Hydrogenophaga sp. SL48: one gene and its partner. The protein of the gene in region 2 binds, or shares a complex with, the protein of the main gene of each other region. Links are inferred from orthologs where the notes say so. Each region holds a gene or a part of one and is shown on either strand. Other genes may lie near its edges. The genes, in order: trxA and trxB.

Region 1 (14,730 bases), 1.0 Mb from region 2 along the record:
GATCAGGAAAGCCATTGGCCTGGGCAGCACCCGCGCTCAAGGCGACGAGGCCTGCGGCGAGCTGATGGCAAAAGCGGCGGCGGTGCAAAACGGACACGAACATGGGCAAACATCTCCAGGACAGGGCAAAAAGAACCCGTGGAACTCTAGACCCGGGTCTTGACGGCGTGATGACACCCCATCAATGGGCCTTGAGCCAGCGCGCCACGCCCTGCCCCGCCACCACACCGCTGGCCAGGCAAGCCGTGAGCAGGTAGCCGCCGGTGGGCGCTTCCCAGTCCAGCATCTCACCCGCGCAAAAGAGGCCGGGACGGCGCTGCACCATCAGCGCTTCGTCCAGCGCTTCGAAGCGCACACCACCGGCCGTGCTGATGGCTTCGTCGATCGGCCGGGTGGCGGCGAGCGTGATGGGCAGGGCCTGGATCGCGACCGCGAGCGCGACCGGGTCGTTCATCGTGGCCTTGGGGCACCGCTCGTGCAGGATGGCCATCTTGATGCCGTCCAGCCCGAGCCGGCTCTTGAGGTGGCTGGAGAGGCTGCGCGACCCTCGGGGGTGCGCCACCTGTTTGAGCACGTCTTCCGGGCTGCGGTCGGGCAGCAGGTTGAGGTGGAAGGTGGCGCTGCCGGTCCGGTTGATCTGATCGCGCAGCCCGCTGGAGACAGCGTAGACCAGGCTGCCTTCCACGCCGGTGGCGGTGGCGACGAACTCTCCCTTTTTCTGAAAGCTGTGACCCTGGTCGTCGGCAAACCGGATCGCGACCGATTTGAAGGGCTGCCCCGCGAAGCGTTCGCGGAACAAGGGCGTCCAACCGCCCTGCACCTCAAAGCCCCCGTTGGACGGTTGCAGCGGCGCCAGGTCCACCTCGGCGGCCTGCAGCCACGGCCACCAGGCGCCGTCCGACCCCAGCCGGGCCCAGCTCGCGCCACCCAGGGCCAGCACGGTGGTGCGCGCGCTCACCTGCCGTTCGCCCTCGGGCGTCTGAAAGCGCAGCGATGTCCCATCTCCAGCCCACCCGAGCCAGCGGTGGCGCATGTGAAACCGCACGGATTCGCCACCGGGCGCGGGGTGGCGCAGGCGTTGCAGCCAGGCGCGCAACAGGGGCGCTGCCTTCATGTCGGTGGGAAACACGCGCTGCGAGCTGCCGACAAAGGTGGTGATGCCCAGACCGGCGGCCCAGTCGCGCACCTGCTGCGGACCGAAGGCCTGCAGCATCACCTGCAAGGTGCTGGCCCGCTCGCCATAGCGGGAGATGAACGCGTCCAGCGGCTCGGCGTGGGTCAGGTTCAGGCCGCCTTTGCCGGCCAGCAGGAACTTGCGCCCGACAGAGGGCATGGCGTCGAACAGGTCGACGCGCACGCCCTCACGAGACAGCACCTCGGCCGCCATCAGGCCGGCGGGGCCGCCGCCGACGATGGCGACGTCCAAAGGAGAAAGCATCGGATTCAAAGCGTCGGTCACTTATCGGGTCTCGGTCTCTGCGGGCAGCTCGATGAGCTGGCCGTTGGCGTTGATGAAAGCGAGGCGCACCACGGCGCCAGGCTGCGCCGTCTGCACGGCACGGCGGTAGCGGACCATGTGAGCCAGCAGCTGGGCTTGTTGTTCGGGGCGCTCGGCGCTCTTGTGGTCCAGCACCCACCATTCGCCGCTGTCACGTCGCCGTACCAGGCGGTCCAGGCGCAGCAGCTGACCCTCGAACCACAGCTCGACCTCATTGCCCCAATGCGTGAGCTGATCGGCGTCCCAGGCCCAGGCGGCCTCGCCTGAGACGATGGCGCGCGCCATGGTGTGCGCCTGCGCGGACTGTTCGGGTGACAGCGCGAACTCCCGCGCCACCGCCTGCCGGTGCAGGTCCGTCCACTCAAAGCCGCCCAGCGGGGTGGGCCGCCATTGCAGCAGGCGGTGCAGCGCGAGACCGGTGCGGGCCAGCGCGTCCAGGGCCGCGTTTTCCGTGGTTTCCTGGCCTGACGCGTCCTCGGACGCGGCCGCTGGCACAAAGATCGGCAGCGCGAGCAATTCGAAAGGCTCTGGCTCGGCCGCCTCGGCATGCACCGACTCGGGTGCGGCCGCCACGGCCAGAGCGTGCGCCTGGATGCGGCGGAACCACGACGGCGCGACGGCCGCCCGATGGGGCTCGGTGCTGGAGATCACCAGGCGGTGTTCGGCGCGGGTGAGCGCCACGTAAAGCGCGTTGAGTTCTTCCAGCGCGCGGGCCTGCTGCTCGATGGCCAGCACGCCCTCGGCGCAGGCCGGCGGCGACTTTTCGCTGGCGAGGAACACGAACCGGCGCGGCTGGGGTGCCTCGCCCGGCCAATCCACGAGCACGCCCATGCTCTCGGCCTTGGGGGGCGCGGCGTCGGTGTCGAGCAGCAGCACGGTGTGGGCCTCCAGGCCTTTGGCACCGTGGATGGTCAGCAGGCGCACCGCGTTGTCCTGCGCGGCCTGCGGGGCCCGGATGTCGCCGGCCTTGAAGGCGCGCACCAGCCGGTAGGGGCTCAGGAAGCGCCCGCCGTCCTGGGCCAGGGTGTGCGCCAGCAGGCTCTGCAGCTGGGCCAGCACCGCCTCGCGCTGGTGTGGCGGCACGGCCTGGGCAAAGCGCGCGAGCACATCGCCATCGCGGTAGATGGCGGTGAGCGCGTCATGAGGCGGCAGGCTGTCGACCCAGCCGCGCCAGCGCGCCAGGCGGATGGCGGCAGGACCGATCGGGTGGAGGTCTTGGGCCTCTCCGCCGGAAAGACTGGCGGCCAGCGCGTCCTGTTCGTCGGACTCGAGGGAGGACCAGCGCTGCAGCACGTCCCACCAGCATGGGGCTTGCACCTTCTCGCCCGGCCCGTTCACCTCGGCGGGGGGTGTCCAGCGCTTTCGCAGGCGCGCGATCTGGGCCAGCGACGCATCGCCCAGGCCGAGCAGCGGCGACCTGAGCGCACGCGCCAGGCTCAGGTCGTGGGCCGGTGAGACCAGCGCGTCGAGCAAGGCGACCACGTCCTGCACGGCGGGCGCGTCGGCGAGATCCAGCTTCTCGGGCTGCTCGCAGGCGATGCCACGTTCGCGCAGCGCCTCGAACAACCAGCCCAGGCGCTCACGCTTGCGCGACAGCACCATGATGTCGCGGGGCCTCAACGCGCCGCTGGCCAGCTCGTGGGCGATCCAGTCGGCCGCCTGCCGGGCCTCGATGGCACTGAGGGTCTCTTCGGGGGTCACACGCGGCTCGCTCAGGCTGTCGCGCCAGACGGCCTCGCCCTCCGCGCCGTGGTCGTCATTGCCGCCCGCCGCGCGCGGCACCTGCGGCAGTGCCAGCACCGCGCCCAGCGCGTCGCTCTCTGTGGTGTGGGTGCGGTAGCCGGCGTAGCCCGCGTCCTGCTCGGCGGCCTGCATGACGGCGTTGAGCGCGTCCACCACGCCGGTGGCGCAGCGGCGCGTGTGGTCGCAGGTGAGCAAGGCACCGTCGAGCCCCTCGACCACGAACGCCTGCGCTGCCTTGAACACCTGCGGCTCGGCGCGGCGGAAGCGGTAGATCGACTGCTTGGGGTCGCCCACCAGAAACACGCGCGGCGCTTCGCCCGGACCGGCACCGGCGTAGGCCGAGAGCCAGCCGTAGAGCGCCTGCCACTGCAGGGGGTTGGTGTCCTGGAACTCGTCGATCAGCAGGTGGCGCACGCGCGCGTCCAGGCGCTGCTGCATCCAGCCCGAGAGCTCGGCGTCGCCCAGCAGGCGCAGGGCCGCGCCCTCGATGTCGTTCATGTCCACCCAGCCACGCTCGCGCTTGAGCGACGCGTACTCTGCACTCAAGCAGCGGGTCAGGCGCGTCAGGCGCTGGTGGTGCTGCCAGGCCTGGTGCTGGCGACGCGCGCCGCACAGGGCTTTCAGCTCGGTCTCGGCTTCCTGCGCAGCGGGGAACTTGCTCAGGTGGTTGGTGAGGCGGTCTTCGTCGGCCACGAAAAAGGCCTTGCGCAACTGGTTGAACCGGGCCGCCATCTGCCCAGGCTCGTCGGGCACGGCGAACGCGTCCACGACTGCGTTGGCGGCCTTCTGCGGCGTCTTGTTGCCCTCGCCGCCCAGCACCTTGGCCCACGCCAGCCAGCGCTCGCGGACCATGCTGCCGAGCAAGGCGTCTTCAGGGGCATCGAACCGGGCCAGGGACGGGTACAGCACCGCGAAGGGCTCCACCGAGGACTCGACCACGCTGCTGGCATCGGCCAGCGCGAATTCGACCCGCTTGTCCAACGCATTCTTCAGCGCCTCGCCGGTCTGGTGGCGCCCGTGCAGGGCCACGCTGTGAAGATAGTCCTGCCGCAAGCCGGCGTCGGCCGCCACGGTCGCGTAGAAACGGGGCCACACGCGCTGCACCGCTGGTTTGTCGTCTTCGAGCAGCTCGTAAGGTGCGGGCAATTCCAGGTCGTGCAGCACCGAGAGCGGCGCGTTGCGCAACAGGGCGGCGAACCAGCTGTGGAAGGTGCGGATCTGCACCGGCCGGCCCAGCGCGGTCAGCCGCGCGTGCAAGGCCTGCAGATCGCCGGCGCGAACGGCGGCCTGCGCCGGGTCCATGCCACGCAGGACCAGCTCCTGCACCAGCTGGTCCTGCGGCAAGCGCGAGAACGCCAGCAACCAGTCGAGCAGGCGTTCGCGCATCTCGCCAGCGGCCTTTTTGGTGAAGGTGATGGCCAGGATATCCTGCGGCGCGGTGCCGTCGAGCAAGGCCCGCAGGATGCGCGAGACCAGCATCCAGGTCTTGCCGGCGCCCGCGCAGGCCTCCACCGCCACGCTGCGCGCCGGGTCGCAGGCGACCGCGTAGAACGCCTCGCGCGACACCGGTTCGCCGTTGATGCGGTATGCCGCTTGTTCGCTCATGTCACTGTCCAGAAGTCTTTGCGGCACAGGCCACGAGCGGCGCAGAAGTCGCACACCTTGCCCTCGCCCAGGGCCGGCATGCCGTGCCCCGCCGCGACCCGATCGAGGTCGCGCACCAGGCCCTCTCGCAGCGCATCGCGCGCGGCGATCACCTGCGTCTGCTCGACCAGCAAGGTGGCGCCCGCGTCGCGGCTTTCGGTCACGCTCAGGTAGGCCGCCCGCACCGTCTCCTCGGGCAAGAGCGCGGCGTAGTACGCGATCTGCGTGTCTTCCAGCGGTGCTTTCACGCGGTTGCGGGTGGTGTCGCGCGGCTCGGTCTTGTAGTCGATCACGAACGGAATCACACCCTCCGGGCTGTCCTGGTGATCCACCCGGTCCAGCGTGCCGATCAACCGGTACGGCCCCGCCTCGCTGCGCAGCGACAGCTCGGCCTGGGCAAACCGGGGGCCGGCGCGGTCACCACTGGCTTCAAACTTCCACAGCCAGTCCAGGTAACCATCGCACACCGCCGGCCAGGCAGCCTGGAACGGCAGGAAGCCGGCACGACCTTCTGTTGCGCCGTCGTCGGCCGACAGCGCGTTGAGACCCATGTGCTCGGCCGTGCTCCGGGCCAGCCGGTCGATGCGCTCGCGATCACTGCGTGCATCCGGCGCTGCGCCCTCGGCCTGCGCCTGCGCACGCTCTTCGTGAAAGAGCTTGAGCACCGCGTGCAGCCAGATGCCCATGTCGCGCTTGTCGGGCTCGACCTCCAGCTCGTCGGCGTCCTGCAAGCGCAACTGGCGCAAGGCAAAGAAGCGGTAAGGGCAGTCGCGCAGGTCCTGGTAGGCGCTGGCCGAGAGCGCTTCGGGCAGCAGGTCACCCGATGAGGGACCTGGACGGACCACCGCCTCAGGTGTGAGCCGGCGCCGCTCTCGCGGATCGATGGTGGCCGCGAGCGCGGCACCGTCCTGTGCCGTGTCGAGCATCAGCACCCAGGGGCTGGGCAAGACGGCTTCCCCTTGCTCCTGCGTGCGCCAAAGCAGGTGAACCTCAGGCAACCGGATCAACATCTCCCAGGCCTGCCTGGCGGCCAGGGCAAGGTCCTCGCGCTGCGGCAGCCCCAAGGCGCTGCGTTCCTGCGGTGTCCATGCGCCGGGCGGCTCGGGACTTGCGGGCAGGTGGCGCTCGTCGCAACCGGGCGCCACCGTGGCCGCAAAAGAACGCCCCAGCAGTTGCGCCATGGGCAGGATGACCACATCGGGCGTCCCGGTGTTTGGCGCCATGAAACTCGCCCCCTCCAGCGCGTCCCGCACCCAGGCCGTGAAGGCGGCCAGGCTCATGTGTGGCTTTCTGCGGCGCATGGCTTCTGTTGCATCCTCCTGAAGCCCCTGCTCCAGCACCGCCAGCTCGTGGGACGCGCCATCGCTCAGACGCAAGGTCTGCACGATCTGCTGCCCGGCGGCGTCGCTGCACCATTCGTCCCACCAACCGCAGCTGCGCAAGGTTTGCGCCAAATCGGGGAGCCATTGCGACAAAGGTCGTGGCGCCTGGAGCGCAGCGATCAGCTCGGGCAGACCGAGCGGAACACTGCCCACGAGCTGCGGGTGCCGCAGGGCCGAAGCGGCTTGAGCCAGACCCAGCGAGCGGGCCCGGCGCTCCAGTGATTGCAGCTGCGCTTCTGGCCAGACCCGGGTCTGCTGCAGGAAATCGAGCAGGTCGTCGGTGCGGGCGCGTGGATCGGCCGCTCGCAAGAGGCTCATGAGCCGCGCGGCCGCATGGGTGGTCGACAGCTTCCACCCCGTCTCGTCGCGCACCGACAACCCCGCCCCGTGCAATTGCGCGCTCACCTGCCGCACCAGCACACGATCGTTGGCCACCAGCGCCACTGGCGTGCGACCGGCATTGGCCAGCGAAATCACACAGGCGGCAGCGCGCTGGGCCTCGTCCTGCGCATCGTGGCAGGCGTGCAGGCTGGCGATGGGCCATGCTTCAGTCGGGGGATGCAGTGGCAGCACCGTCACCCGATCGCCCCACAACGCCGCAAGCGCGGTCGCCAGCGGATCGGGCTGAAAACCCTGCAGAACCAGCAGATCATCAAACGCGACCCCTGGCGCCGCCAGCGGTGTCCACAACACGTCGGTGGCATAGACCGATGAGGACGTCCAGGCCAGCGCGAGCGAGGCCACCAGGGCCTCCCATTGCAGCGTCTGGCCCCCGGTCGCCATCGCTTCGCGCATCTGCCCCGCCCAGTCGGCACGGGCTTCTGGGGGGCGTGCTGCGGCCAATGGCCCGAGCTGGCGGGCCGCATCAACCAGCCTGGCCACCAGCACCGGCCTCAGGGCAGGTGCCACCCGACCACGGCCCACGCGGTCGATCAAGCTGGCGGCCACGAGACTGTCCCGGGCCACGTCGCCGGACAGGTCGTTGATGGACGGCAGGAAGGGTTGCAGCGACGCGGCCCAGTTGCGGCTGGACTCGAACCTGGGCGAGAAGCCGCTGGGGTGGGCTTGCGCCCAAGCCCGGCGCCCCGAGTCCATGAGCTGGGCATAAGGCACCAGCACCAGTGCTCGCGAAGCGTCGACAGAACGGCTCTTCAGCCGCTGCCCGATCTGCTCGGTCAGCGCCGACCAGCGTATGTCTGCGGGGTGGCTGATCGGGGGAGCAGACATCATGGAACGGGCGTTTCTGTCACAATTGAGCAGTTGTAGCTGTACGCCGAGACCCAAGGTCCTGCGGCACAGCCCATTGACTTTAACTCCCCCTTTCAACGTTCCTTAGGATGGACCATGGCCAGCGACCTGATCACCCACGTTTCTGACGCAACTTTCCAGGCCGATGTGCTCGAAGCCAAAGCACCGGTGCTGGTGGACTTCTGGGCCGAGTGGTGCGGTCCATGCAAGATGATCGCCCCCATCCTGGACGAAGTCGCCGGTTCTTACGGCAGCAAGCTCAAGATCACGAAGCTCAACGTGGACGACAACCGCGACGTGCCCGCCAAGTTCGGCATCCGCGGTATCCCGACCCTGATGCTGTTCAAAGACGGCCAACTGGCCGCCACCAAGGTCGGCGCCATGAGCAAAGCCCAATTGACCGCTTTCATCGACCAGCAACTGGCCTGATCGTTCTGCCGGCGAAACCGGCCCGGGTGCAACGCCCGGGCCTCGTACAGCAGCCGATATTTTTCCTGTCATAATTCTTCCGTCAGCTGGCCAACCACAGCCCAGCCTCTCTCGACAGCGCCAGTCCGCCAACCGGACGTCAGCGCCCCCTCCCCCGGTTTTTTGACTCGACTCCCTCCCGGAGTGAATCCCATGCACCTCAACGAACTCAAGGCACTGCATGTGTCTGAAGTCCTCAAGCAGGCCGACGCGCTTGAGATCGAAAACACCGGCCGCATGCGCAAGCAGGAGCTGATGTTCGCCATCATCAAGAAGCGCGCCAAAGGCGGCGAACTGGTGAACGCGGACGGCGTGCTCGAAGTCCTGCCCGACGGCTTTGGCTTTCTGCGCAACATGGACACGAGCTTCACCGCGTCCACCGACGACATCTACATCTCGCCGAGCCAGATCCGCCGCTTCAACCTGCACACCGGCGACATGATCGAGGGCGAGGTCCGCATCCCCAAGGATGGCGAGCGCTACTTCGCGCTCAACAAGCTCGACAAGATCAACGGCCTGCCCCCCGAGGACAACAAGCACAAGATCATGTTCGAGAACCTGACGCCGCTGTTCCCCAAGGAACAGATGCGCCTGGAACGCGACATCAAGACCGAAGAGAACATCACCGGCCGCGTCATCGACATCATTGCGCCCATCGGCCGCGGCCAGCGCGCCCTGATCGTGGCGCCGCCCAAGAGCGGCAAGACGGTCATGATGCAGCACATCTGCCATGCCATCACGGCCAACCACCCCGAGGTGGAACTGCTGGTGCTGCTGGTGGACGAGCGCCCGGAAGAAGTGACCGAAATGCAGCGCACGGTGCGCGGTGATGTGATCGCCTCTACCTTCGACGAACCGGCCGCACGCCACGTGCACGTGGCCGAGATGGTGATCGAACGCGCCAAGCGCCTGGTCGAGCTGAAAAAAGACGTGGTGATCCTGCTCGACTCCATCACCCGCCTGGCCCGCGCCTACAACAACGTGTTGCCCTCCTCCGGCAAGGTGCTGAGCGGTGGCGTCGATTCCAACGCCCTGCAGCGCCCCAAGCGTTTCTTTGGTGCCGCGCGCAAGATCGAAGAAGGCGGCTCGCTCACCATCATCGCGACCGCGCTGGTGGACACTGGCAGCCGCATGGACGAAGTGATCTTTGAAGAATTCAAGGGTACCGGCAACTGCGAAATCCACCTGGACCGCCGCCTGTATGAAAAGCGCGTGTTCCCCTCGATCCAGCTCAACCGCAGCGGCACCCGCCGCGAGGAGCTGCTGCTGGCGCCGGAGATCCTGCAGAAGACCCGCATCCTGCGCCAGTTCATGTACAACATGGACGAGATCGAAGCCATGGAAATGGTCTTGAAGAGCATGAAGGCGACGAAGAACAACTCAGAGTTCTTCGACATGATGCGACGGGGTGGCTGACCCCCCGCGCCGCCTTCGGCGTCACCCCCCAGGGGGCAACACCAGCGGCCCGGCAAAGCCGGTTCCGCGGTGTTCCCGGTTCAAGGCACCTCCTCCGGCTGCACTTCTCGGGCTATAATCCAAAGCTTTGCAAATTGCGACAAGTACAGCGGAATGGTTCCGCTGCGGCTGCCGCACCTGAACCCAAGGAAACGTCATGAAAGACGGCATTCACCCCAACTATCGCGAAGTCTGCTTCGTTGACCTGTCGAACAACTTCAAATTCGTGACGCGTTCGTGCGCGAACACGAAGGAAATGATCAAGATGGAAGACGGCCGTGAGCTGCCGCTTTTCAAGCTGGACACCTCCAGCGAGTCACATCCCTTCTACACCGGCACGCAAAAGAGCGTGGACAACATGGGTGGCCGCGTCGAGAAGTTCCGCAACCGCTTCGGCAAGACCGCAGCCGCAGCCAAGTAATCAGACGCCGCGCGAGCCAGCAGGCCGCGGTCCCTGCGCAAAAGCAGCCGGTTTTCCGGCTGCTTTTTTTTGGCTTGTCATCCCCCCCCTGTATATTTGCCGCCGTGAACCTTGCCACCCCAGCCATCGTGCCCCAGTCGGCCGTGCGCCGTCTGCCCCGGCTCGCGCTGTTGTTGTTTTGCCTGGCCTATGTGCTGCCCGGCTTCGTTGGGCGGGAGCCTTGGAAAAACGCCGACGTGGCGGCATTCGGCGCCATGCTGGGGATGGCGCAAGGGCAGAGCAATTGGTGGCAGCCACAGGTGCTCGGTGCTGCGGCCGATGTGGCCGGCCCCCTGCCCTACTGGCTGGGCGCCCTCTTCATAAGGGCAATGCCCTTTCTGGATGCCGACATTGCAGCCCGTATCCCGTTCGCATTGTTGCTGGCGTTGACCCTGGTCTGCACCTGGTACGCCGTGTACCACCTGGCACGGCAGACCAGTGCGCAGCCGGTGGCCTTCGCGTTTGGCGGGGAGGCCGATCCGATCGACTATGCACGCACATTGGCCGATGCCGCCTTGCTGGCGCTCGTGGCCTGCCTGGGGCTGGCCCAGATGTCGCACGAGACCACCCCCGACCTCGCACGGCTGGCGATGGTGAGCGCCGTGCTGATGGCAGCCACCCGCATGGCATTGCCCTCCACTCGGCACCCGTGGCGAACAGTGATCCTTTGGGGGGCGGCGACGCTGGGACTGGTGTTCAGTGGAGCACCCTGGATCGCCCTCATCCTGGGCAGCGGTCTTCTGGTCGGTGTGTGGCTGGCTCGAACCGCCAGCGACACACGACCTCCGCTGGAGTTGACCTGGGTGGCCGGCTTGCTGGGCCTGGCCACCGCGCTGGCCGCACTGACGCAACAGATTCAGTGGCCCAACGAGTTGGCCTTGCCCGCTGTTTGGACCGAATGGCAGCGTTGGGCCCGCCTCCTGGTCTGGTTCACCTGGCCCGCGTGGCCACTGGTGCTGTGGACCCTGTGGCGCTGGCGGCGACAGTTGCTCAGTCCACACGTGGCCTTGCCCCTGTGGGCGGCACTGGTCAGCGTGATCAACAGCGCGATCAACCCGGACTTTGACCGCGCACTGCTGCTTGCCTTGCCCGCACTGGCCGCGCTGGCGGCCTTCGCGCTGCCCACGCTCGGACGCAGTGTGTCGGCCCTCATCGACTGGTTCACCCTGGTTTTTTTCAGCGGCTGTGCGCTGGTGATCTGGGTGATCTGGTTTGCGATGCAGACGGGTGTGCCCGCCAAGCCTGCAGCGAATGTCGCTCGACTCGCGCCTGGATTCGTGCCCGAATTTTCGCTGGTGCTGCTGGTGCCCGCGCTGCTGGCCACCGTCGCGTGGTTCTGGCTGGTGGCATGGCGGGTCGGACGGCATCGGCAGGCGCTCTGGAAAAGCCTGGTGCTGCCGGCTGCGGGGGCCACGCTGTGCTGGCTTCTTCTGATGACACTGTGGCTGCCGCTGCTGGATTTCGGCCGGAGCTACGGCCCCGTGGTGCGCCGCATTGCCAAGCTGGTACCGGCGTCGTCGCCCTGCGTCCTCGCAGACGGGCTGAGCCAGGCCCAGATCTCGGCACTGCAATACCAGGGCGGACTGACCCTGGTTCGCAGCGGCCTGAAAGCCGACCCCCGATGCCAGGCGATGGTGGTCCATCCCGACAGCCAGCCCACGCTCGATGAGCGGGTGCAATTGTTTGAGTGGGCCTACAAAGCCACGGTGCGTCGCCTGAACGACAAGGAAAGCCTGCTGCTGTACCTGCGCGTGGGCGGCTGATCGGGGAGCTACCCGATGGCGAGCTGTCGCACACGGGAGGGCGGCAGCGAAATGGCGAACGTGGACCCTTCACCGACCACACTCTGCACCTGCACCTGACCACCGTGTCGCTGGGTCACGTGTTTGACGATGGCCAGGCCGAGTCCCGTGCCACCGGTTTCGCGCGAACGGCTGCGGTCGACACGGTAGAAGCGCTCGGTGAGGCGCGGCAGGTGTTCGGCGGCGATGCCGGGCCCACTGTCCTGCACAAAAAACTCGCCCGTACCGTCGTCCAGCAAGCGCCAGCCCGCATGAATGCTTCCGCCCGCCGGGGTGTAGCGCACGGCGTTGCTCAGCAGGTTGGACATGGCACTGAGCAGCTCGGTCTTGACGCCAGACACCCAGAACCTAGGACCTGGTGCCAGATCAACAACGTGCACAGGCCGGGCGATCGCTGCTGACAAGCCGATCGCTTCCTGCACCACATGCTGCGCGAGCTCGTGAGCGTCGACCCACTCTCCAGGACCCGGTGCGGGACTGCCTTCGAGGCGCGAGAGCGTCAGCAAATCGCTCACCAGCGTCTGCATGCGCTGGGCCTGCTGGCTCATCAGTCCGAGATAGCGCTGCCGTTCTTCTTCTTCCAGTGGAATGCTCTGCATGGTTTCGACAAAGCCACTGAGCACGGTCAGTGGGGTGCGGATTTCATGCGAGACATTGGCCACAAAATCGCGCCGCATCGCCTCGGCCAGCTGCACCGCCGTCACATCGCGGGTCATCATCAGCCGGCGTTTCTTGCCGTAGGGGTGAATCTGCAACGAGATCTTGCTCGGCTGGGAGGGCCGCTGGCCAGGGCCGTCGAACTGGATCTCGTGCATGAAGTCACCCGCCTCCATGTAGGCGGTGAACACCGGGTGGCGGACCATGTTGCGCACGTACTGGCCGAGATCGCGCTGGGGATCAAAACCAAGGTGCTGGGCGGCCGTCAGGTTGCACCATTCGATGCGGGACGAGGCATCCAGCAACACCACCCCGTTGGGTGAAGCCTGTATCGCGGCGAGGAAGTCCTCGAGCCGGTCGTCGCTGTTCTGGGCCTTTTTCTCCAGCTTCTTGATCAGCTTGCGGCTGCGGTCCGTCAGCTCGCCCCACAGGCCAGGAAGGCTCGGCGTGCGGTCCAGATCGGCTTTGCCCAGCCAGCTCAGCAACCGGTAGGCACGCACGCTGTCGAAAGCAAGCCAAGTCAGTGCGCCCAACAAGGCGCCCAGCAGGGTCGCAGGCGCCGAGTCGCGAATCCATCCCCAGCTGGCGGCCAACGCCATCAGGAGCAACAGCCCCACCGCCCGACGGATCATGCCGACAGGTCGCTGCTGCCAAGTCCCACCGCAGGTCGGACCGTGAGGCGGTATCCCGCACCACGCACCGTTTCGATCATGCCGGCTGCTTCGCCCAGGGATTCCCTCAAACGCTTGACATGCACATCCACAGTTCGCTCCTCGATAAAGACATGGTCTCCCCATATCTTGTCGAGCAGCGTACCACGCGTGTGCACCCGCTCCGAGTGCTTCATCAGGTAGTGCAGCAGTTTGAATTCGGTCGGCCCCAGCTTGAGCTCTGCTTCGCGAAAGCTCACGCGGTAGGTGGCCGCGTCCAGCGCGAGGTCACCCACCTGCACCGAATCGCTGACGATCTCGGGCGCGCGCCGACGCAGCACCGCGCGAATGCGGGCGAGCAACTCGTTGGTGGAGAAGGGTTTGGTGATGTAGTCGTCGGCACCCGCGTCCAAGCCCTGCACCTTGTCGGACTCGTCGCTGCGCGCGGTGAGCATGAGAATGGGGATGGTCTTCGTGCGGTCCTGCTTGCGCCACTGGCGCGCCAGCGATGCCCCACTCTCGCCGGGCAGCATCCAGTCCAGCAGAATCACGTCGGGAAGCACCGCGTCGATTTCGCGCTGCGCAGCCTGACCATCAAACACCACTGTGGGTGCAAAGCCGTTGTGGCGCAGGTTCACCGCGATGAGCTCAGCGATCGCCGGTTCGTCTTCCACGACCAGCACGCGTGGCAGTTTTCTCACGACCAGACTCCTGAAAGATCACAGCCTGTGCAGCAGGCCAGCGCCAGCGCCGAACCGCCCTTCGACAGGCTCAGGACGGGCGGCTGCTGGCGCCCCCCTCCAAGGGGGGTGGCGCGAAGCGCCGCGGGGGGTGTTCCAAGTGTCATCCGACCACCGACTCCACCTTGTCCATCGGCGAGTGGCGCACGTCTTCGCCCTTGACGATGAAGATGATCTGTTCGGCGATGTTCTTGGCGTGGTCACCCACGCGCTCCAGCGACTTGGCCAGGAACAGCAGGTCCAGGCTGGGCGAAATGGTGCGGGCGTCTTCCATCATGTAGGTGATCAGCTTGCGCAGAAAGCCGTCGTACTCGGCATCGATTTCATTGTCGTCCTTGATGATGGTCAGTGCCATGGTGGTGTCCAGTCGGGCGAAGGCGTCCAGCGTCTTGCGCAGCATGCCCGCGGCGAGATCGGCGGCCAGTCGCAGCTCGGAAATCGGCAGCGAGCGCGGCGTACCGCCTTCGATGATGGATTTGACCATGCGCGCCACACGGGCCACCTCGTCGCCCGCGCGTTCCAGATTCTGGGTGGTGCGCGAGATCGCCATCAGAAAGCGCAGGTCACGCGCCGTGGGCTGGCGCCGGCCGATGGTGGAGATGATCTCGTGATCGATGTTCACCTCCATCTGGTTGATGCGGTTCTCGGTTTCGAGCACCTGCTCGGCCGTCTCCAGGCTGAGGTGGATCAGCGCATACACCGCCTGGTGCAGCTGCGACTCCACCAGACCGCCCATTTCGAGCACATGGGTGGAGATGGAGTTGAGTTCTGCGTCGAACTGGCTGGAAATGTGTTTGTCGCCCATGTGTGGCTCCCTGTGATCAGCCGAAACGGCCGGTGATGTAGTCTTCGGTCTCCGTGCGCTTGGGCTTGAAGAAGATCTGCTCGGTGGAGCCGAACTCGATCAGTTCGCCCAGGTACATGTAGGCCGTGAAATCGCTGCAGCGCGCGGCCTGTTGCATGTTGTGCGTGACGATGGCGAT
Region 2 (14,711 bases):
GATGGCTTCGCTGATCTCGGCCTCCGAGAGGCTCATGGCCGGTTCGCGCGCGCTTTTCTGGTTGCAGCCGTTCTGCAGGCTGTTGAGCGTGAGCGGGTAGCTGTCGGGCACGGTGCGCGCCTTTTCCATCAGTGTGCCGAGCACGCGGGCCTCGGCGGGCGAGAGGGGGCGGGTGTGAAAGTCGTGGTTCATGGGGCTGGGGTCATTACACTTGGCGGCCCCACCAGGCAGTGCATCGGGCCGTGAACAAAAACATCGTCATTCTCATCTCTGGCAGCGGCTCCAACATGGCCGCCATCGTGAAAGCCTCGCGCAAAGGCCATTGGCCGCAGCGTCTGGGTGCCCAGGTGGTCGCCGTGATCAGCAACAAGGCCGACGCGGCCGGGCTGGTGTTCGCACGGGACCACCAGATCGCCACCGCTGTTTTAAACCACAAGGCCTTTGGATCGCGCGAGGCGTTCGATGCCGCGCTCATGGTGGAGATCGACCGCCACGAGCCTGCCCTGGTCGTGCTCGCTGGCTTCATGCGCATCCTCACCCCCGGGTTCGTGCAGCACTACGAAGACCGGCTGATCAACATCCACCCCAGCCTGCTGCCCGCCTTCACCGGCCTGAACACCCACCAGCGCGCGATCGACATGGGCTGCAAGTTTGCCGGAGCCACGGTGCACCGCGTGACCGCCGAGCTCGACCATGGCGACATCCTCGACCAGGCGGTGGTGCCGGTTCTGCTGGGCGACACGGCACAGGCGCTGGCCGAGCGGGTGCTGACGCAAGAGCACGTCATCTACCCAAGAGCGGTTGAGAGCCTGTTGACACAGATGACCTGAAGGAGTCAGACCCGCTCATCAATGAAGGGTGGTCTGCCGAGAACGCGGCGGAACCGGCTGCGCCGGGCCGCTCGCGTTGCCCCCTTGGGGGGGTGATGCGCCGCAGGCGCGGCGCGGGGGTGGACCCATCTTTTTACATCGTCTTGTGGAACACCAGCCCCGCGTGCTCGCGCATCGCGTGGAACTTGATCTTGGGCCAGTTGGCCTCCACCGCACGCAGCGTGGCCTGGTGGTCCACCAGCAGCGTGGGCGCGTCCACCGCGTCCAGCGCCACCCGGTGGCTGTTGGCATCAATGAACTTTTTGAGCTCCACCTCGCCACCGTCTTCCGGCGCACAGGTCACCCAGCGCGCGACCTGGTAGGGGCTGTTCATGATGCGGGCCTTGACCCCATATTCGTGTTCCAGCCGGTGCGCCACCACCTCGAACTGCAGCTGACCCACGGCGCCCAGCAGCAGCACCGAGCCCGCCACCGGGCGGAACACCTGGATCGCGCCTTCTTCGCCGAGCTGGGTCAGGCCGGCTCGCAACTGCTTGCTGCGCAGCGGATCGGCCACTTCCACGCTGCGGATGATTTCCGGGGCGAAGAAGGGCAGGCCGGTGAACTGCAGGTTCTCACCCTCGGTCAGCGTGTCGCCGAGCTGCAGCACGCCGTGGTTCGGGATGCCGATGATGTCGCCGGCAAACGCCTCGTCCAGCAGCTCGCGGCGCTGGGACAGGAAGCTCACCACGGTGTTGGGCCGCAGGTCCTTGCCAGATCGCACCACCTTGAGCTTCATGCCGCGCTCGAAATGGCCACTGGCCAGGCGCACGAAAGCGATGCGGTCGCGGTGCGCCGGGTCCATGTTGGCCTGGATCTTGAAGACCACGCCGGTGAACTTGGGCTCCTCGGGCTTCACCACCCGCTGGATCGCCGGACGCTCGCCGGGCGGTGGCGCCAGGTCCACCAGCGCGTCCAGCACCTCGCGCACGCCGAAGTTGTTGACCGCAGAGCCGAACAGCATCGGCGTCTGCTTGCCATCCAGGAACTGCGCCTCGTCGAAGGCGGGGGATGCCCCCGCCACCAGTTCCAGCTCATCGCGCGCCTGCTCGAATTCGGCACCGAATCGCTTCACGCTCTCGGGGTTGTCCAGCCCGACCAGCACGTCTTCATCACCTCCGCGGCGGTCTTCGCCGGCGGCAAACACGCGCATCTGGTCGGTGCGGCGGTCGTACACGCCGCGGAACGTCTTGCCCATGCCGACCGGCCAGGTGAAGGGCACGACCGTCATGCCCAGCTCACGCTCGATCTCGTCCATCAGGTCCAGCGGGGCCTGCACCTCGCGGTCCATCTTGTTGACGAAGGTCAGGATGGGTGTGTTGCGCGCACGGCAGACCTGCAGCAGGCGCCGGGTCTGCGGCTCCACGCCATTGCCGGCGTCGATCACCATCAGCGCCGCGTCCACGGCGGTCAGCACGCGGTAGGTGTCTTCGCTGAAGTCCTGGTGGCCCGGGGTGTCTAGCAGGTTGATCACGCAGTCGCGGTACTCCATCTGCATCACGGACGACGCCACGGAAATGCCACGCTGCTTTTCGATTTCCATCCAGTCGGACGTGGCGTGGCGCGCAGCCTTGCGGGCTTTCACCGAGCCGGCGATGTTGATGGCGCCAGAGAACAGCAGCAGCTTCTCGGTCAGGGTCGTTTTACCCGCGTCGGGGTGGGAGATGATGGCGAAGGTGCGGCGACGCTTCACCTGGGTCGAAATTTCGGACATAGCCCATGATTATCGCGGGTGGGACAATAGGGAGATGCACCCCAAAGCCCTTCTGGACGAATGTTCCACCCTGATCGAACAGGTTTTCAAATTTGACCACCCCACCGATGCCGTGGTCGCACGCCATTTCCGTGAGAACAAGTCGCTGGGCCCGCGTGAGCGGGCCACGCTGTCCGACACCGTCTACGCGATCTTGCGCGAACGCCTCAAGTTCGAGTGGCTGGCCCGCTCCGGCAGCGGCTCCAAATGGCGTCGCCTGGCCATTCTGGGTTTTCCCGGTGACCGCGACTTCCTGAAGAGCGCGCTCACCGAGGCGGAAAAGACCTGGTGGGACCACTGCCTGACGGTGACCGACGACCAGCTCATGGCACAGCATCGGCACAACCTGCCCGAGTGGTTGGCGCTCGCGCTGCGCGATCAGGTGGGCGACGAGTTCGAGGCCCTGGTGGCCAGCCTGAACCAGCCCGCGCCGCTGGACCTGCGTGTCAACGTGCTGAAAAAGAAGCGCGAAGCGGTGCTGGGCGATTTGCGCGAGGCGGGTTTGAAATGTGAGCCCACGCCGTATTCCCCCCTGGGGATTCGCCTGCAGGGCAAACCTTCATTGGCCAAGCTGCCCGCGTTTGTGAATGGCGAGGTGGAAGTCCAGGACGAAGGCTCCCAGCTGCTGGCGCTGCTGCTCGACGCCAAGCGCGGCGAGATGGTGGTGGATTTCTGTGCTGGGGCCGGCGGCAAGACGCTGGCCATTGGCGCGGCCATGCGCAACAGCGGTCGACTCTATGCGTTTGACACCTCCGGCCACCGCCTCGATGCGCTCAAACCGCGTCTCGCGCGCAGCGGTTTGTCGAACGTGCACCCCGTGGCGATAGCCCACGAGCGGGACGACCGCATCAAACGCCTCGCGGGCAAGATCGACCGTGTGCTGGTGGATGCACCGTGCTCGGGCCTGGGGACCTTGCGCCGAAGCCCTGACCTGAAATGGCGGCAGAACCCCGATACCGTGGCCGCTCAGGCACAGCTGCAAACGGCGATTCTGGCCAGTGCGGCACGCCTGCTCAAGCCGGGTGGACGCCTGGTTTATGCGACCTGCAGCCTGTTGCCAGCCGAAAATGAGGCGGTGGCGGAGGCCTTTTCACGGGTCCATACCGACTTCGACATGCTGTCGGTCAGCGAACTGCTGGACGCCGCCCATGTGCCGGAGCCGGCGTCGCTCTGCGCAAAAAACCATGGAAAAACACTGCGCTTGTGGCCGCATCGGCACGCCACAGATGGGTTTTTCGCCGCTGCTTGGCAGAAAAAGACGTGATATAGAGTAGTTTTTCCTGCTTTTTCCGTTTTTTGGCGGACATCTGCGCTGGTCATTTGGTGATTTGCACCCCCAGCCTTAAAATCACGGGTTAGCCCGCCACAGGCGCCCGTGAGCGCGGCTTTTGTTTGTACAGACACCCTCGGGCGCTCTTTTAGGAAATCAATGTCTTCTTCCGATTCCGGGACCCTGTCCCTCGCATGGGACGGGCTGGTCGATGTGCTGGCCAATGGCCTGACCCATGCCACCGGTTGGCAAATGCTGCTTATCGCGCTGGTGCTCACCCACATCACCATCGCCAGCGTGACCATTTACCTGCACCGCCATCAGGCGCATCGCTCGATGGATCTGCATCCGATTGCCTCGCATTTCTTCCGCTTCTGGCTCTGGATGACCACCGGCCAGGTGACCAAGGAGTGGGCGGCCATTCACCGCAAACACCACGCCAAATGTGAGCGCGAAGGTGACCCGCACAGCCCTCACGTGTTTGGCATCAAGACCGTGTTCTGGACCGGTGCCGAGCTGTACCGTGCCGAATCCAAGAACCCTGAGACGATGGCCCGATACGGCCACGGCACCCCCGACGACTGGATCGAGCGCAACCTGTACACGCGTTATTCCGCCTTGGGCGTCAGCCTGATGCTGGTCGTTGACGTGTTGCTCTTTGGCATGGCGGGTCTCGCTGTCTGGGCGCTGCAGATGGCCTGGATTCCGATCACGGCTGCCGGCATCATCAATGGCATTGGCCACTGGTGGGGTTACCGCAATTTCGAAGCCACCGACGCCAGCACCAACATTTCGCCCTGGGGCATCATCATTGGTGGCGAAGAACTGCACAACAACCACCACACCTACCCGACCTCGGCCAAGTTGTCCGTCAAGCCCTATGAGTTCGACATCGGCTGGATGTACATCACCATCCTGAAGACCCTGGGCCTGGCATCGGTCAAGAAGGTGCCGCCCAAGATGGCTTTCGGTGATGTCAAGCCGGTGGCCGACGAGAAGACCCTTGAAGCCATTATCGCCAACCGCTACGAAGTCATGGCCAGATACGCACGCGAAATGCGCGCTGCCTGCCAGCGTGAAGTGGAAGGCCTGAAGGCCAAGAGTGCGGATGCGGCTGCCCTGCATGCCGCCCGCCGCTGGCTCCATCGTGATGACGACAAGGTGCCTGCCGAGGTGAAGCCGCAGCTGGCCTTGGCGCGAGCCGAGCATCCGGTGCTCGACAAGATGGTCACCATGCGCGAAGAGCTGCGCGCTCTGTGGTCCAGCACGAACGCCTCGCGCGATCAGCTTGCGGTCGATCTGCAGGCCTGGTGCCGTCGTGCAGAAGAAAGTGGCATTGCCGCGCTGCGCGATTTTTCGATTCGCCTGCGTTCCGCCCACGCTTGAGCTTGTGACCCACCCCCGCGCCGCACCTGCGGCGCGTCACCCCCTCATGGGGGCAACACCAGTGGCCCGGCGGAGCCGGTTCCACGGTGTTCTGGGTTTGAGGCACTTCGCGCCGGACAAGCTTGAGATTGTTTCTCGAGCAACAAAAAAGCCGCTGAAAACAGCGGCTTTTTTGTTGGGTGAAACCGGCTGAATTACTTCAGCTTGATTTCCTTGTAGTCCACGTGCTTGCGAGCTTTGGGATCAAATTTCTTGATCAGCATCTTCTCGGGCGTGGTCTTCTTGTTTTTGGTCGTGGTGTAGAAATGGCCGGTACCCGCAGTGGATTCCAGCTTGATTTTTTCGCGTCCGCCTTTGGTTGCCATGGTGTGTGCTCCTTAAGCCTGGCCGCGTGCACGCAGGTCTGCGAGCACGGCATCGATGCCGTTTTTGTCGATCAGGCGCAGGGCAGCACCCGACACGCGCAGACGAACCCAGCGGTTCTCGCTTTCGACCCAGAAACGGCGGTATTGCAGGTTCGGCAGGAACCGGCGCTTGGTTTTGTTGTTGGCGTGGGAAACATTGTTCCCGACCATGGGCTTCTTGCCCGTTACATCGCAGACGCGTGCCATGAGGACACTCCGATACTTCTTTACAGCTGGTGGCGCGGGATGCGCGAAACGGTGTTCCCGTCGCGCCTCTGGCCACTCAGCCTCACCTCGCCAGGAAAGGGTGGCGGTAACCCATGATTTGTGCGAGGAAATCGCAGCAAAGCCTGTGATTATAGCGTTCCCGGTGACGGTCTTCGAACCGTCAGTCGGCGCGCATGCCCGTCAGCGCTGTCAGGCGGGGTTCTGTTCCAGGAATCGCTGGGCGTCCAGCGCCGCCATGCAGCCCGTGCCGGCACTGGTGATGGCCTGGCGGTAGATGTGGTCCTGCACGTCGCCAGCCGCGAAAATACCCGGCACGCTGGTCATGGTGGCCATGCCGTTGTTGCCCGACCTGGTGACGATGTAGCCGTCCTTCATCTCCAGCTGACCCTTGAAAATGTCGGTGTTGGGGCTGTGACCAATGGCGATGAAACAGCCCTTGACGGCGATGTCTTCGGTGGCGCCCGTCTGCACGTTCTTGACGCGCACACCGGTGACCCCCATCGGGTCGCCCAGCACCTCCTCCAGCGTGCTGTGCAGTTGCAGTGCGATTTTGCCTTCAGCCACCTTCTCATGAAGTTTGTCGATCAAGATGGCCTCGGCCTTGAACGTGTCCCTGCGGTGGATCAAGGTGACCTTGCTGGCGATGTTGGACAGGTAGAGCGCCTCTTCCACGGCCGTGTTGCCGCCGCCCACCACGGACACTTCCTCGCCTCGGTAGAAAAAACCGTCGCAAGTGGCGCAGCCGCTCACACCCTTGCCCATGAAGGCTTCTTCCGAGGGCAGCCCCAGGTACTTGGCCGAAGCGCCGGTGGCGAGGATGAGGGCGTCGCAGCTGTATTCGCCGCTGTCACCTTGGAGCACGAAAGGGCGTTTGGAGAAATCGACGGTGTTGATGTGATCGAAAACGATCTCGGTCTTGAAGCGTTCGGCGTGGGCCAGGAAGCGTTGCATCAGGTCGGGACCCTGCACGCCGTCCACGTCGGCGGGCCAGTTGTCCACATCGGTGGTGGTCATGAGCTGCCCGCCTTGAGCGATGCCGGTGATGAGCAGCGGGCTCAGGTTGGCACGGGCCGCATAGATGGCGGCCGTGTAGCCTGCTGGGCCGGAACCTAGAATAAGTACTTTTGTGTGCTTCATGGTGTTCGTCCTTCCCATTTTGTTGATGGGTTGGTATAGAGTGAATGAGAATGACGCGCAGGCCCTTGTGGCTTCTGATTTCTTGGGCACGGATTCCGGAAGTGGATCGCCTTGTCTGTGATCGAGTTTACAAAAAGAGCGCGGCGCCAGCCGTTCTTCCAGAGGAATAAGCCTATGTCGATACTGTCCAATCTTGATTTGATCCGCCGGGTCCCGCTGTTTTCGACCTTGACCCAGGCACAGGCCGAATCGGTGGCGGACGCTGTGATCAAGCGGCGCTTCAAACGGGGTGAAGTGATTGTGGAGCAGGGCAAAAAGTCCAATTTCCTGGCGATCGTGCTGACCGGTCGCGCACGTGTGGTGACCACGGATACCCGCGGTCGTGAAGTGATCCTGGCCACCATGAACCCAGGTGACTACGTGGGTGAGATGAGCCTGATCGACAACCAGCCGCATTCGGCCACGGTGCGCGCGGAGGTGCAGACCGATGTGCTCATCCTGGGACGCGTGGAGTTCGCCCGCTGCCTCCCCGAAAACACCTCCATGGCCTATGCGGTGATGAAGGGCCTGGTGCTCCGTCTGCGCCATGCGGACCGCAAGATTGAATCGTTGGCGCTCATGGACGTGTATGGGCGTGTGGCGCGTGCCCTGCTGGAGTTTGCACAGCCCGACAAAGACGGTCGGCTGGTGATCCGTGATCGGGTGTCGCGTCAGGACGTGGCCAAGATGATCGGTGCATCGCGCGAAATGGTCAGCCGGGTGATGAAGGATCTGGAAGACCGTGGGTTCATCGAGGTGGATGAAGATGGCAGCACCATCATCAAGGACCGGCTGAACTCGCTCGGCTGAATCGGGTTTTTCTGCATCGCTTCGGCGCGTTGTCGGCGCCTCCCTGACCTCTTGATCGGCCGCCGTGGCCGTGCGTTCGCCGCTGACGCATTGGGGTAAGCTAGCCGCAGGACATCTGCGAGGTCTATGACATATTCACTCAACACCCTCAATGCCGATCGGGCCAATGCGCCGCCGAACGGACTGGCCCGCTTCGCCCATGAGATGGCGCTGGTGGCGGGGGCGGCCGTGCTCGGCTTCTGGCTGCTGGCACTGCTCAGCCATTCCCTGTCTGATCCGGCCTGGAGCACCACGGGGTCGCGAAACGATGTTGGTAACTGGGGAGGTCAGCTCGGCGCCTGGCTGTCCGATGCTAGCTATTACCTGATGGGGTTTTCTGTCTGGTGGCTGATGCTGGCAGGCTGGCGCGTCTGGCTGTCCGTTTTGGCGGTGCGGTTGCGAGGGCAGGCATCTTCCGATGCGCACGACGTCACGGCACTGCCACTGGGGCAACCCCCCTGGGTGCGCTGGAGTGCCTATGCGCTGGCCTTGGTGGTGCTCATGCTGGCCAGCATGGTCCTGGAGTGGAGCCGCCTGTATCGGCTGGAAGCCTTCTTGCCTGGCCACGGTGGTGGGGTGTTTGGTCACCTGTTGGGCCCGTGGGTGGTGCGTTGGTTGGGCTTCACTGGGTCTGCGCTGGTCGCACTGGCCCTCATCGTGATCTGTCTGCCCCGTGTGTTCCAGTTCTCCTGGGGGCATTGGGCGGAGCGCGTGGGTGGTCAACTCGACGAGTGGTTCGAGTCGCGACGGGAGAAACGCGAGGCGGTGGAAGACCAGCGCATCGGTGAGCAGGCCGCCCGCGAGCGCGAGGAAGTGGTCAAGGTCGAGCGGGTCGAGATCGAGGAACATCACCCGACGCCGATGTTGATCGAGCCCACGCTGGTCGATGTGCCCAAGAGCGAACGGGTGGCCAAGGAGCGGCAAAAGCCCTTGTTCACCGAGATGCCGGACAGCAAGCTCCCGCAGGTGGACCTGCTCGACAGCGCACCGGCCCACCAGCAGGGTGTGGACAGCCAGACGCTGGAGATGACCAGCCGCCTGATCGAGAAGAAGCTCAAGGACTTTGGAGTCGAGGTGCGTGTGGTCGCTGCCGCACCGGGCCCGGTGATCACGCGTTACGAGATCGAGCCCGCCACCGGCGTGAAGGGTTCGCAGATCGTCAACCTGGGCCGCGATCTCGCGCGCTCGCTGTCGCTGGTCTCGATCCGCGTGATCGAGACCATTCCCGGCAAGAACCTGATGGCGCTGGAGCTGCCGAACGCGAAACGGCAGATGATCAAGCTCAGCGAGATCCTGGGTTCGTCGGTCTACAACGACGCCAAGTCGATGTTGACCATGGGCCTGGGCAAGGACATCGGTGGTCAGCCGGTGGTGGCCGATCTGGCCAAGATGCCGCACTGCCTGGTGGCCGGCACCACCGGCTCGGGCAAGTCGGTCGGTATCAACGCCATGATCCTGTCGCTCCTCTACAAGGCCGACGCGAAAGACGTGCGCCTGCTGCTGATCGACCCCAAGATGCTGGAGATGAGTGTCTACGAGGGCATTCCGCACCTGCTGGCACCGGTGGTGACCGACATGAAGCACGCGGCCAACGGCCTGAACTGGTGCGTGGGCGAGATGGAAAAACGCTACAAGCTCATGAGCAAGATGGGTGTGCGCAACCTCGCGGGCTACAACGTCAAGATCGAAGAGGCCAAGGCGCGCGGCGAGATCATCGGCAACCCTTTCAGTCTCACGCCCGAACAGCCTGAGCCGCTGGAGCGTCTGCCCTACATCGTGGTGGTGATCGACGAACTGGCCGACCTGATGATGGTGGTGGGCAAGAAGATCGAGGAGCTGATTGCGCGACTCGCGCAAAAGGCGCGTGCCGCCGGCATCCACCTGATCCTGGCCACCCAGCGCCCGAGTGTGGACGTGATCACCGGCCTGATCAAGGCCAACATCCCGACCCGCCTGTCGTTTCAGGTCAGCAGCAAGATCGACAGCCGCACCATCCTCGACCAGATGGGCGCAGAGAGCCTGCTCGGCATGGGCGACATGCTCTACATGCCGTCGGGAACGGGCTTTCCGGTGCGGGTGCACGGCGCTTTCGTGAGCGACGAAGAGGTGCATCGCGTGGTGGCTTACCTGAAAGAGCAGGGCGGCGAGCCCAACTACATCGACGGGGTGCTGGACAGCAGCCTGGGCGATGGTGAGGGCGGCGACATGTTTGGCGAAGGCGGTGGCGAGGGCGGTGAAAAAGACGCGCTCTACGACCAGGCCGTGGCCATCGTGCTGCAGGACCGCAAGGCCAGCATTTCCTATGTGCAGCGCAAGCTCAAGATCGGTTACAACCGCGCCGCCCGCCTGCTCGAAGACATGGAAAAAGCCGGACTGGTCAGTGCGCTGACGTCCAGCGGGCAGCGCGACATCCTGGTCGCGCCGCGTGGCGATTGACGCCAGCATGCAACCTTGTCCGCGTTGGCGGATCACAGTTCACATGATCAAACCACTTCTGCTCGCCACCGCCCTGCTGGCCGCCTCGACGGGTGCTTTCGCCGATGGTCTCAAGGACCTGGAGAATTTCCTTCGAGACGTGGACAGCGCCCAGTCCGGTTTCACCCAGGTGGTGACGTCGCCCAAGCGCGCGGGTGAAACCGTGGCGCGCAGCAAAACGTCCAGCGGGCGCTTTGAATTCCTGCGGCCCAACCGTTTTCGCTTCGAGTACACCAAACCCTTCGAGCAGACCATCGTGGCCGACGGGCAGACGCTCTGGCTGTACGACGTCGATCTGAACCAGGTCACGGCCCGCAAGCAGCAGGAGGTGCTGGGCAGCACGCCGGCGGCGCTGATCGCTGCGGGCACCGACATCAAGGCGTTGACCGAGGTGTTTGATCTCAAGGCCGCGCCCGCCCAGGACGGTCTGGAGTGGCTGGAGGCGAAACCCAAAGCGAAGGACGGTCAGCTGCAGACGGTGCGTGTGGGCTTTCGCCAGGGACAGCTTGCCGCGCTGGACATCGCCGACAGCCTGGGACAACGCTCGGTGCTGACCTTCACGCAATGGCAGGGCAATGCGCCTTTGAAAGCGGAGCGCTTCCGCTTTCAGCCGCCGGCCGGCGCCGACGTGATCCGGCCCTGACCCGTCAGCGCGTGAGTCCACCCGTTTCACACCAACCCCTCGCCGAGCGGCTGCGTCCACGCACCCTGGGTGACGTGATCGGTCAGCAGCACCTGCTCGGCGAGGGCATGGCGTTGCGGCTGGCGTTTGAGTCGGGCCAGCCACACAGCTGCATCCTCTGGGGGCCGCCGGGCGTGGGCAAGACCACCATCGCGCGGCTGATGGCCGACGCCTTTGAGGCGCAGTTCATCACCATCAGCGCTGTGCTGGGTGGCGTGAAAGACATCCGCGAAGCGGTGGAGCAGGCCGAGTCCGCGCGCGACGGCCTGCAACAGGAGCGCACCATCGTTTTCGTGGACGAGGTGCACCGATTCAACAAGAGCCAGCAGGACGCGTTTTTGCCGCACGTGGAGAGCGGCCTGTTCACCTTCATCGGCGCGACCACCGAAAACCCCTCGTTCGAGGTCAACTCCGCCTTGCTCTCGCGTGCGGCGGTCTACGTGCTGCAGCCGCTGGGCGAGGATGATCTGCGCCAGCTCATCGCCCGCGCTCAGGGCATTGGCGCCGTGCCGGCCGTCGAGACCGCCGCCGCCGACCGCCTGATCTCGTACGCGGACGGCGATGCACGCCGCTTGTTGAATACCCTGGAAACGCTGGCGGTGGCGGCCACGCGCGAGAAGCTCGCGGAAGTGACCGACACCTGGTTGATGCGCGTGCTGGGCGAGCGCATGCGCCGCTACGACAAAGGCGGTGACCAGTTCTACGACACCATCAGCGCCCTGCACAAAAGCGTGCGTGGCAGCGATCCGGACGCGGCGCTGTACTGGTTCGTTCGCATGCTCGACGGCGGCGCCGATCCGCGCTACATGGCACGCCGCTTTATCCGCATGGCGACGGAAGACATCGGGCTGGCCGATCCGCGTGCGCTGCGCCTGGCGCTGGACGCGGCCGAGGTGTACGAGCGCCTGGGCTCGCCTGAAGGCGAACTGGCGCTGGCCGAGTGTGTGGTCTACCTGGCGGTGGCGCCGAAGTCCAATGCGGTCTACAAGGCCTTCAATGAAGCCAAGGCCTTCGTCAAAAAGGACGGCACGCGCCCCGTGCCCATGCACCTGCGCAATGCACCAACAAAGCTCATGAAAGAGCTGGATCATGGAAAAGGCTACCGGTATGCCCACGATGAGGCGGGTGGCTTCGCGGCGGGTGAAAACTACCTGCCCGAAGGCATGGTGGCGCCCGGCTTTTACCGCCCGGTGGAGCGCGGACTGGAGATTCGCATTGCAGATAAGCTGCGCGAGCTCAAAAATCTGAACAATCAAAAAAACTAATGAAATCCCAAAGCCGCTGATGCAAGCGGCTGTTACGCCTCGATTTCAGGGTAAACCCGCGCCGAATAAGGGCTTACACGCATCAAGCCTCGGAAACCGCGTGGCTACAATCCGCCCACCAACCCGCAGTCTGTCCTGTTTTTAGGTCGAGCCTGGCGGGTTTTTTGCTAAGTCAAAGCAGGTAGACCGGGCAACCCGCCCGGGGCTGACAAAAAACACGGAGAAGTTTCTATGGACGTTTTGCTGCAACAGATCATCAACGGTCTGGTCCTGGGCAGTATGTATGCGCTGGTGGCGCTGGGGTACACGATGGTGTACGGCATCATCGGCCTGATCAACTTTGCGCACGGTGACGTGCTCATGGTCGGCGCCCTCACCAGTTGGACGCTGATCGGCTGGATGTCCAATGCCTGGGCGTGGATGCCGGGCTGGATGATCCTGCTGGTGGCCACGCTGATCGCCATGGTGGTCTGCGGGGCGCTGAACTACACGATCGAAAAACTGGCCTACCGGCCGTTGCGCAATTCACCGCGGCTCGCACCGCTGATCACGGCCATCGGCATGTCGCTGCTGTTGCAGACCTTTGCCATGATCATCTGGGCGCCCAACCCCAAGTCGTACCCGGCCATGCTGTCGAGCGAGCCGATCGCGCTGGGGGGCGCGGTGATTTCGTTGACGCAGATCACCATTCTGGCCGTCACGGCCATCACCCTGGCCTTCCTGATGTGGCTGGTGAACAAGACCAACCTGGGACGCGCCATGCGCGCCACCGCCGAAAACCCACGTGTGGCCGCCCTCATGGGCATCAAGCCCGACATGGTGATTTCCGCCACGTTCATCATCGGCGCGATGCTGGCCGCCATCGCCGGCGTGATGTGGGCGTCGAACTATGGCACCGTGCAACACGCCATGGGCTTCATGCCAGGGCTGAAAGCCTTTGTGGCCGCCGTGATGGGCGGCATCGGCAACCTGGCCGGTGCGGTGGTGGGCGGCATTGCGCTCGGTCTGATTGAGTCGCTGGGCGCGGGGTACCTTGGCCAGCTGACTGGTGGCGTGCTGGGCAGCCAGTACACCGACATCTTTGCTTTCATCGTGCTCGCCTTGGTGCTGACGCTGCGGCCCTCCGGGTTGCTGGGTGAGCGCGTGGCAGACCGAGCCTGACCGGGAGGACTGAATCATGATGAACTCCAAATCGGGCAAGCTGATTGCCTTTGGCCTCACCGCCATCGCCTTGATGGTGCTTCCGCTGTTGCTCCAGGCCACGGGCAGCAACTCCTGGGTCCGCATCGTTGACATCGCACTGCTCTATGTGCTGCTGGCGCTGGGGCTGAACATCGTGGTGGGGTACGCGGGTCTGCTGGACCTGGGTTACATCGCGTTCTTCGCGGTCGGTGCCTACCTGTACGGTCTGCTGGCTTCACCCCACCTTGCCGACACCTTCCCGGCGATCAAGGCCATCTTCCCCAACGGTCTGCACCTGAACATCTGGCTCGTCATGCTGCTGGCGGCGGCGGTGGCCGGCGTGGTGGGCATGCTGCTGGGTGCACCCACGCTGAAGTTGCGTGGCGACTACCTCGCCATCATCACCTTGGGCTTCGGTGAAATCATCCGCATCTTCCTGCTCAACATGGATCGCCCGGTGAACATCACCAACGGTCCCAAAGGCCTCAGCCAGATCGACGCACTGACCGTTTTCGGTATCAACATGGGACAACGGCAGACCATCAGCCTCGGCGACTGGTCGTACACCTTCCAGCCCGTGACGATGTACTACTACCTGTTCCTGTTCTTCGTGGTGATGTCGATCGTGCTGTCGTACCGCCTGCAGGACTCGCGCATTGGTCGCGCCTGGATGGCGATCCGCGAGGACGAGATCGCGGCCAAGGCCATGGGTCTGAACACCCGCAACCTCAAGCTGCTGGCCTTCGGCATGGGCGCCACCTTTGGCGGCATGTCCGGCGTGCTGTTCGCTTCGTTCCAGCGCTTTGTGTCCCCCGAATCGTTCTCTCTGATGGAGTCGGTGATGGTGGTGGCCATGGTGGTGGTGGGCGGTATCGGTCACATTCCTGGCGTGATCCTGGGCGCGTTGTTGCTGGCCGGATTGCCGGAAGTGCTGCGGCATGTGGCCGGCCCGTTGACCGAATGGACCGGCGGTCGCCTGGGCCCGGAAATCCTGCGCCAGTTGCTGATCGCGCTGGCGATGGTGGTGGTGATGTTGCTGCGCCCCAAGGGCCTGTGGCCATCGCCTGAGCATGGCAAGTCTTTGAGCAAGTGAGCGGTACTGATATGAGCGAAACCATTCTCAAGGTTGCCAACGTGTCCAAGCGCTTCGGCGGCCTGCAGGCCCTGAGCGA

The links.
Region 1: the proteins of trxB (region 2) and trxA are in contact, whole or in part, in a crystal structure (PDB 1F6M), measured with the Escherichia coli proteins. The link is inferred for Hydrogenophaga sp. SL48 from one-to-one orthologs.

What each region holds. Positions count from the first base shown.
Region 1 is NZ_CP063400.1:1,453,613-1,468,342, reverse strand. What follows is about bases 6,404-9,277. They hold trxA (thioredoxin TrxA), read left to right. Parts: upstream 6,404-7,611; coding sequence 7,612-7,944; downstream 7,945-9,277. Other genes in these bases: rho (transcription termination factor Rho), read left to right, coding at 8,137-9,277; IM738_RS06985 (PD-(D/E)XK nuclease family protein), read right to left, coding at 6,404-7,497. In the rest of the region: IM738_RS07000 (Bug family tripartite tricarboxylate transporter substrate binding protein), read right to left, coding at 1-103; IM738_RS06995 (TIGR03862 family flavoprotein), read right to left, coding at 182-1,438; IM738_RS06990 (UvrD-helicase domain-containing protein), read right to left, coding at 1,460-4,846; more of IM738_RS06985, read right to left, coding at 4,843-6,403; more of rho, read left to right, coding at 9,278-9,399; IM738_RS06970 (type B 50S ribosomal protein L31), read left to right, coding at 9,596-9,859; IM738_RS06965 (hypothetical protein), read left to right, coding at 9,964-11,661; phosphate regulon sensor histidine kinase PhoR, read right to left, coding at 11,670-12,989; phosphate regulon transcriptional regulator PhoB, read right to left, coding at 12,986-13,708; phosphate signaling complex protein PhoU, read right to left, coding at 13,851-14,552; phosphate ABC transporter ATP-binding protein PstB, read right to left, coding at 14,569-14,730. UniProt on the Escherichia coli protein: Participates in various redox reactions through the reversible oxidation of its active center dithiol to a disulfide and catalyzes dithiol-disulfide exchange reactions.
Region 2 is NZ_CP063400.1:446,080-460,790, forward strand. What follows is about bases 5,074-7,928. They hold trxB (thioredoxin-disulfide reductase), read right to left. Parts: upstream 7,048-7,928; coding sequence 6,100-7,047; downstream 5,074-6,099. Other genes in these bases: IM738_RS02145 (DesA family fatty acid desaturase), read left to right, coding at 5,074-5,278; rpmG (50S ribosomal protein L33), read right to left, coding at 5,473-5,643; rpmB (50S ribosomal protein L28), read right to left, coding at 5,656-5,889; IM738_RS02165 (Crp/Fnr family transcriptional regulator), read left to right, coding at 7,222-7,896. Outside these bases: purN (phosphoribosylglycinamide formyltransferase), read left to right, coding at 243-830; IM738_RS02135 (peptide chain release factor 3), read right to left, coding at 964-2,583; IM738_RS02140 (RsmB/NOP family class I SAM-dependent RNA methyltransferase), read left to right, coding at 2,618-3,886; more of IM738_RS02145, read left to right, coding at 4,052-5,073; IM738_RS02170 (DNA translocase FtsK), read left to right, coding at 8,023-10,371; outer membrane lipoprotein chaperone LolA, read left to right, coding at 10,415-11,053; IM738_RS02180 (replication-associated recombination protein A), read left to right, coding at 11,065-12,357; IM738_RS02185 (branched-chain amino acid ABC transporter permease), read left to right, coding at 12,589-13,518; IM738_RS02190 (branched-chain amino acid ABC transporter permease), read left to right, coding at 13,535-14,632; IM738_RS02195 (ABC transporter ATP-binding protein), read left to right, coding at 14,644-14,711.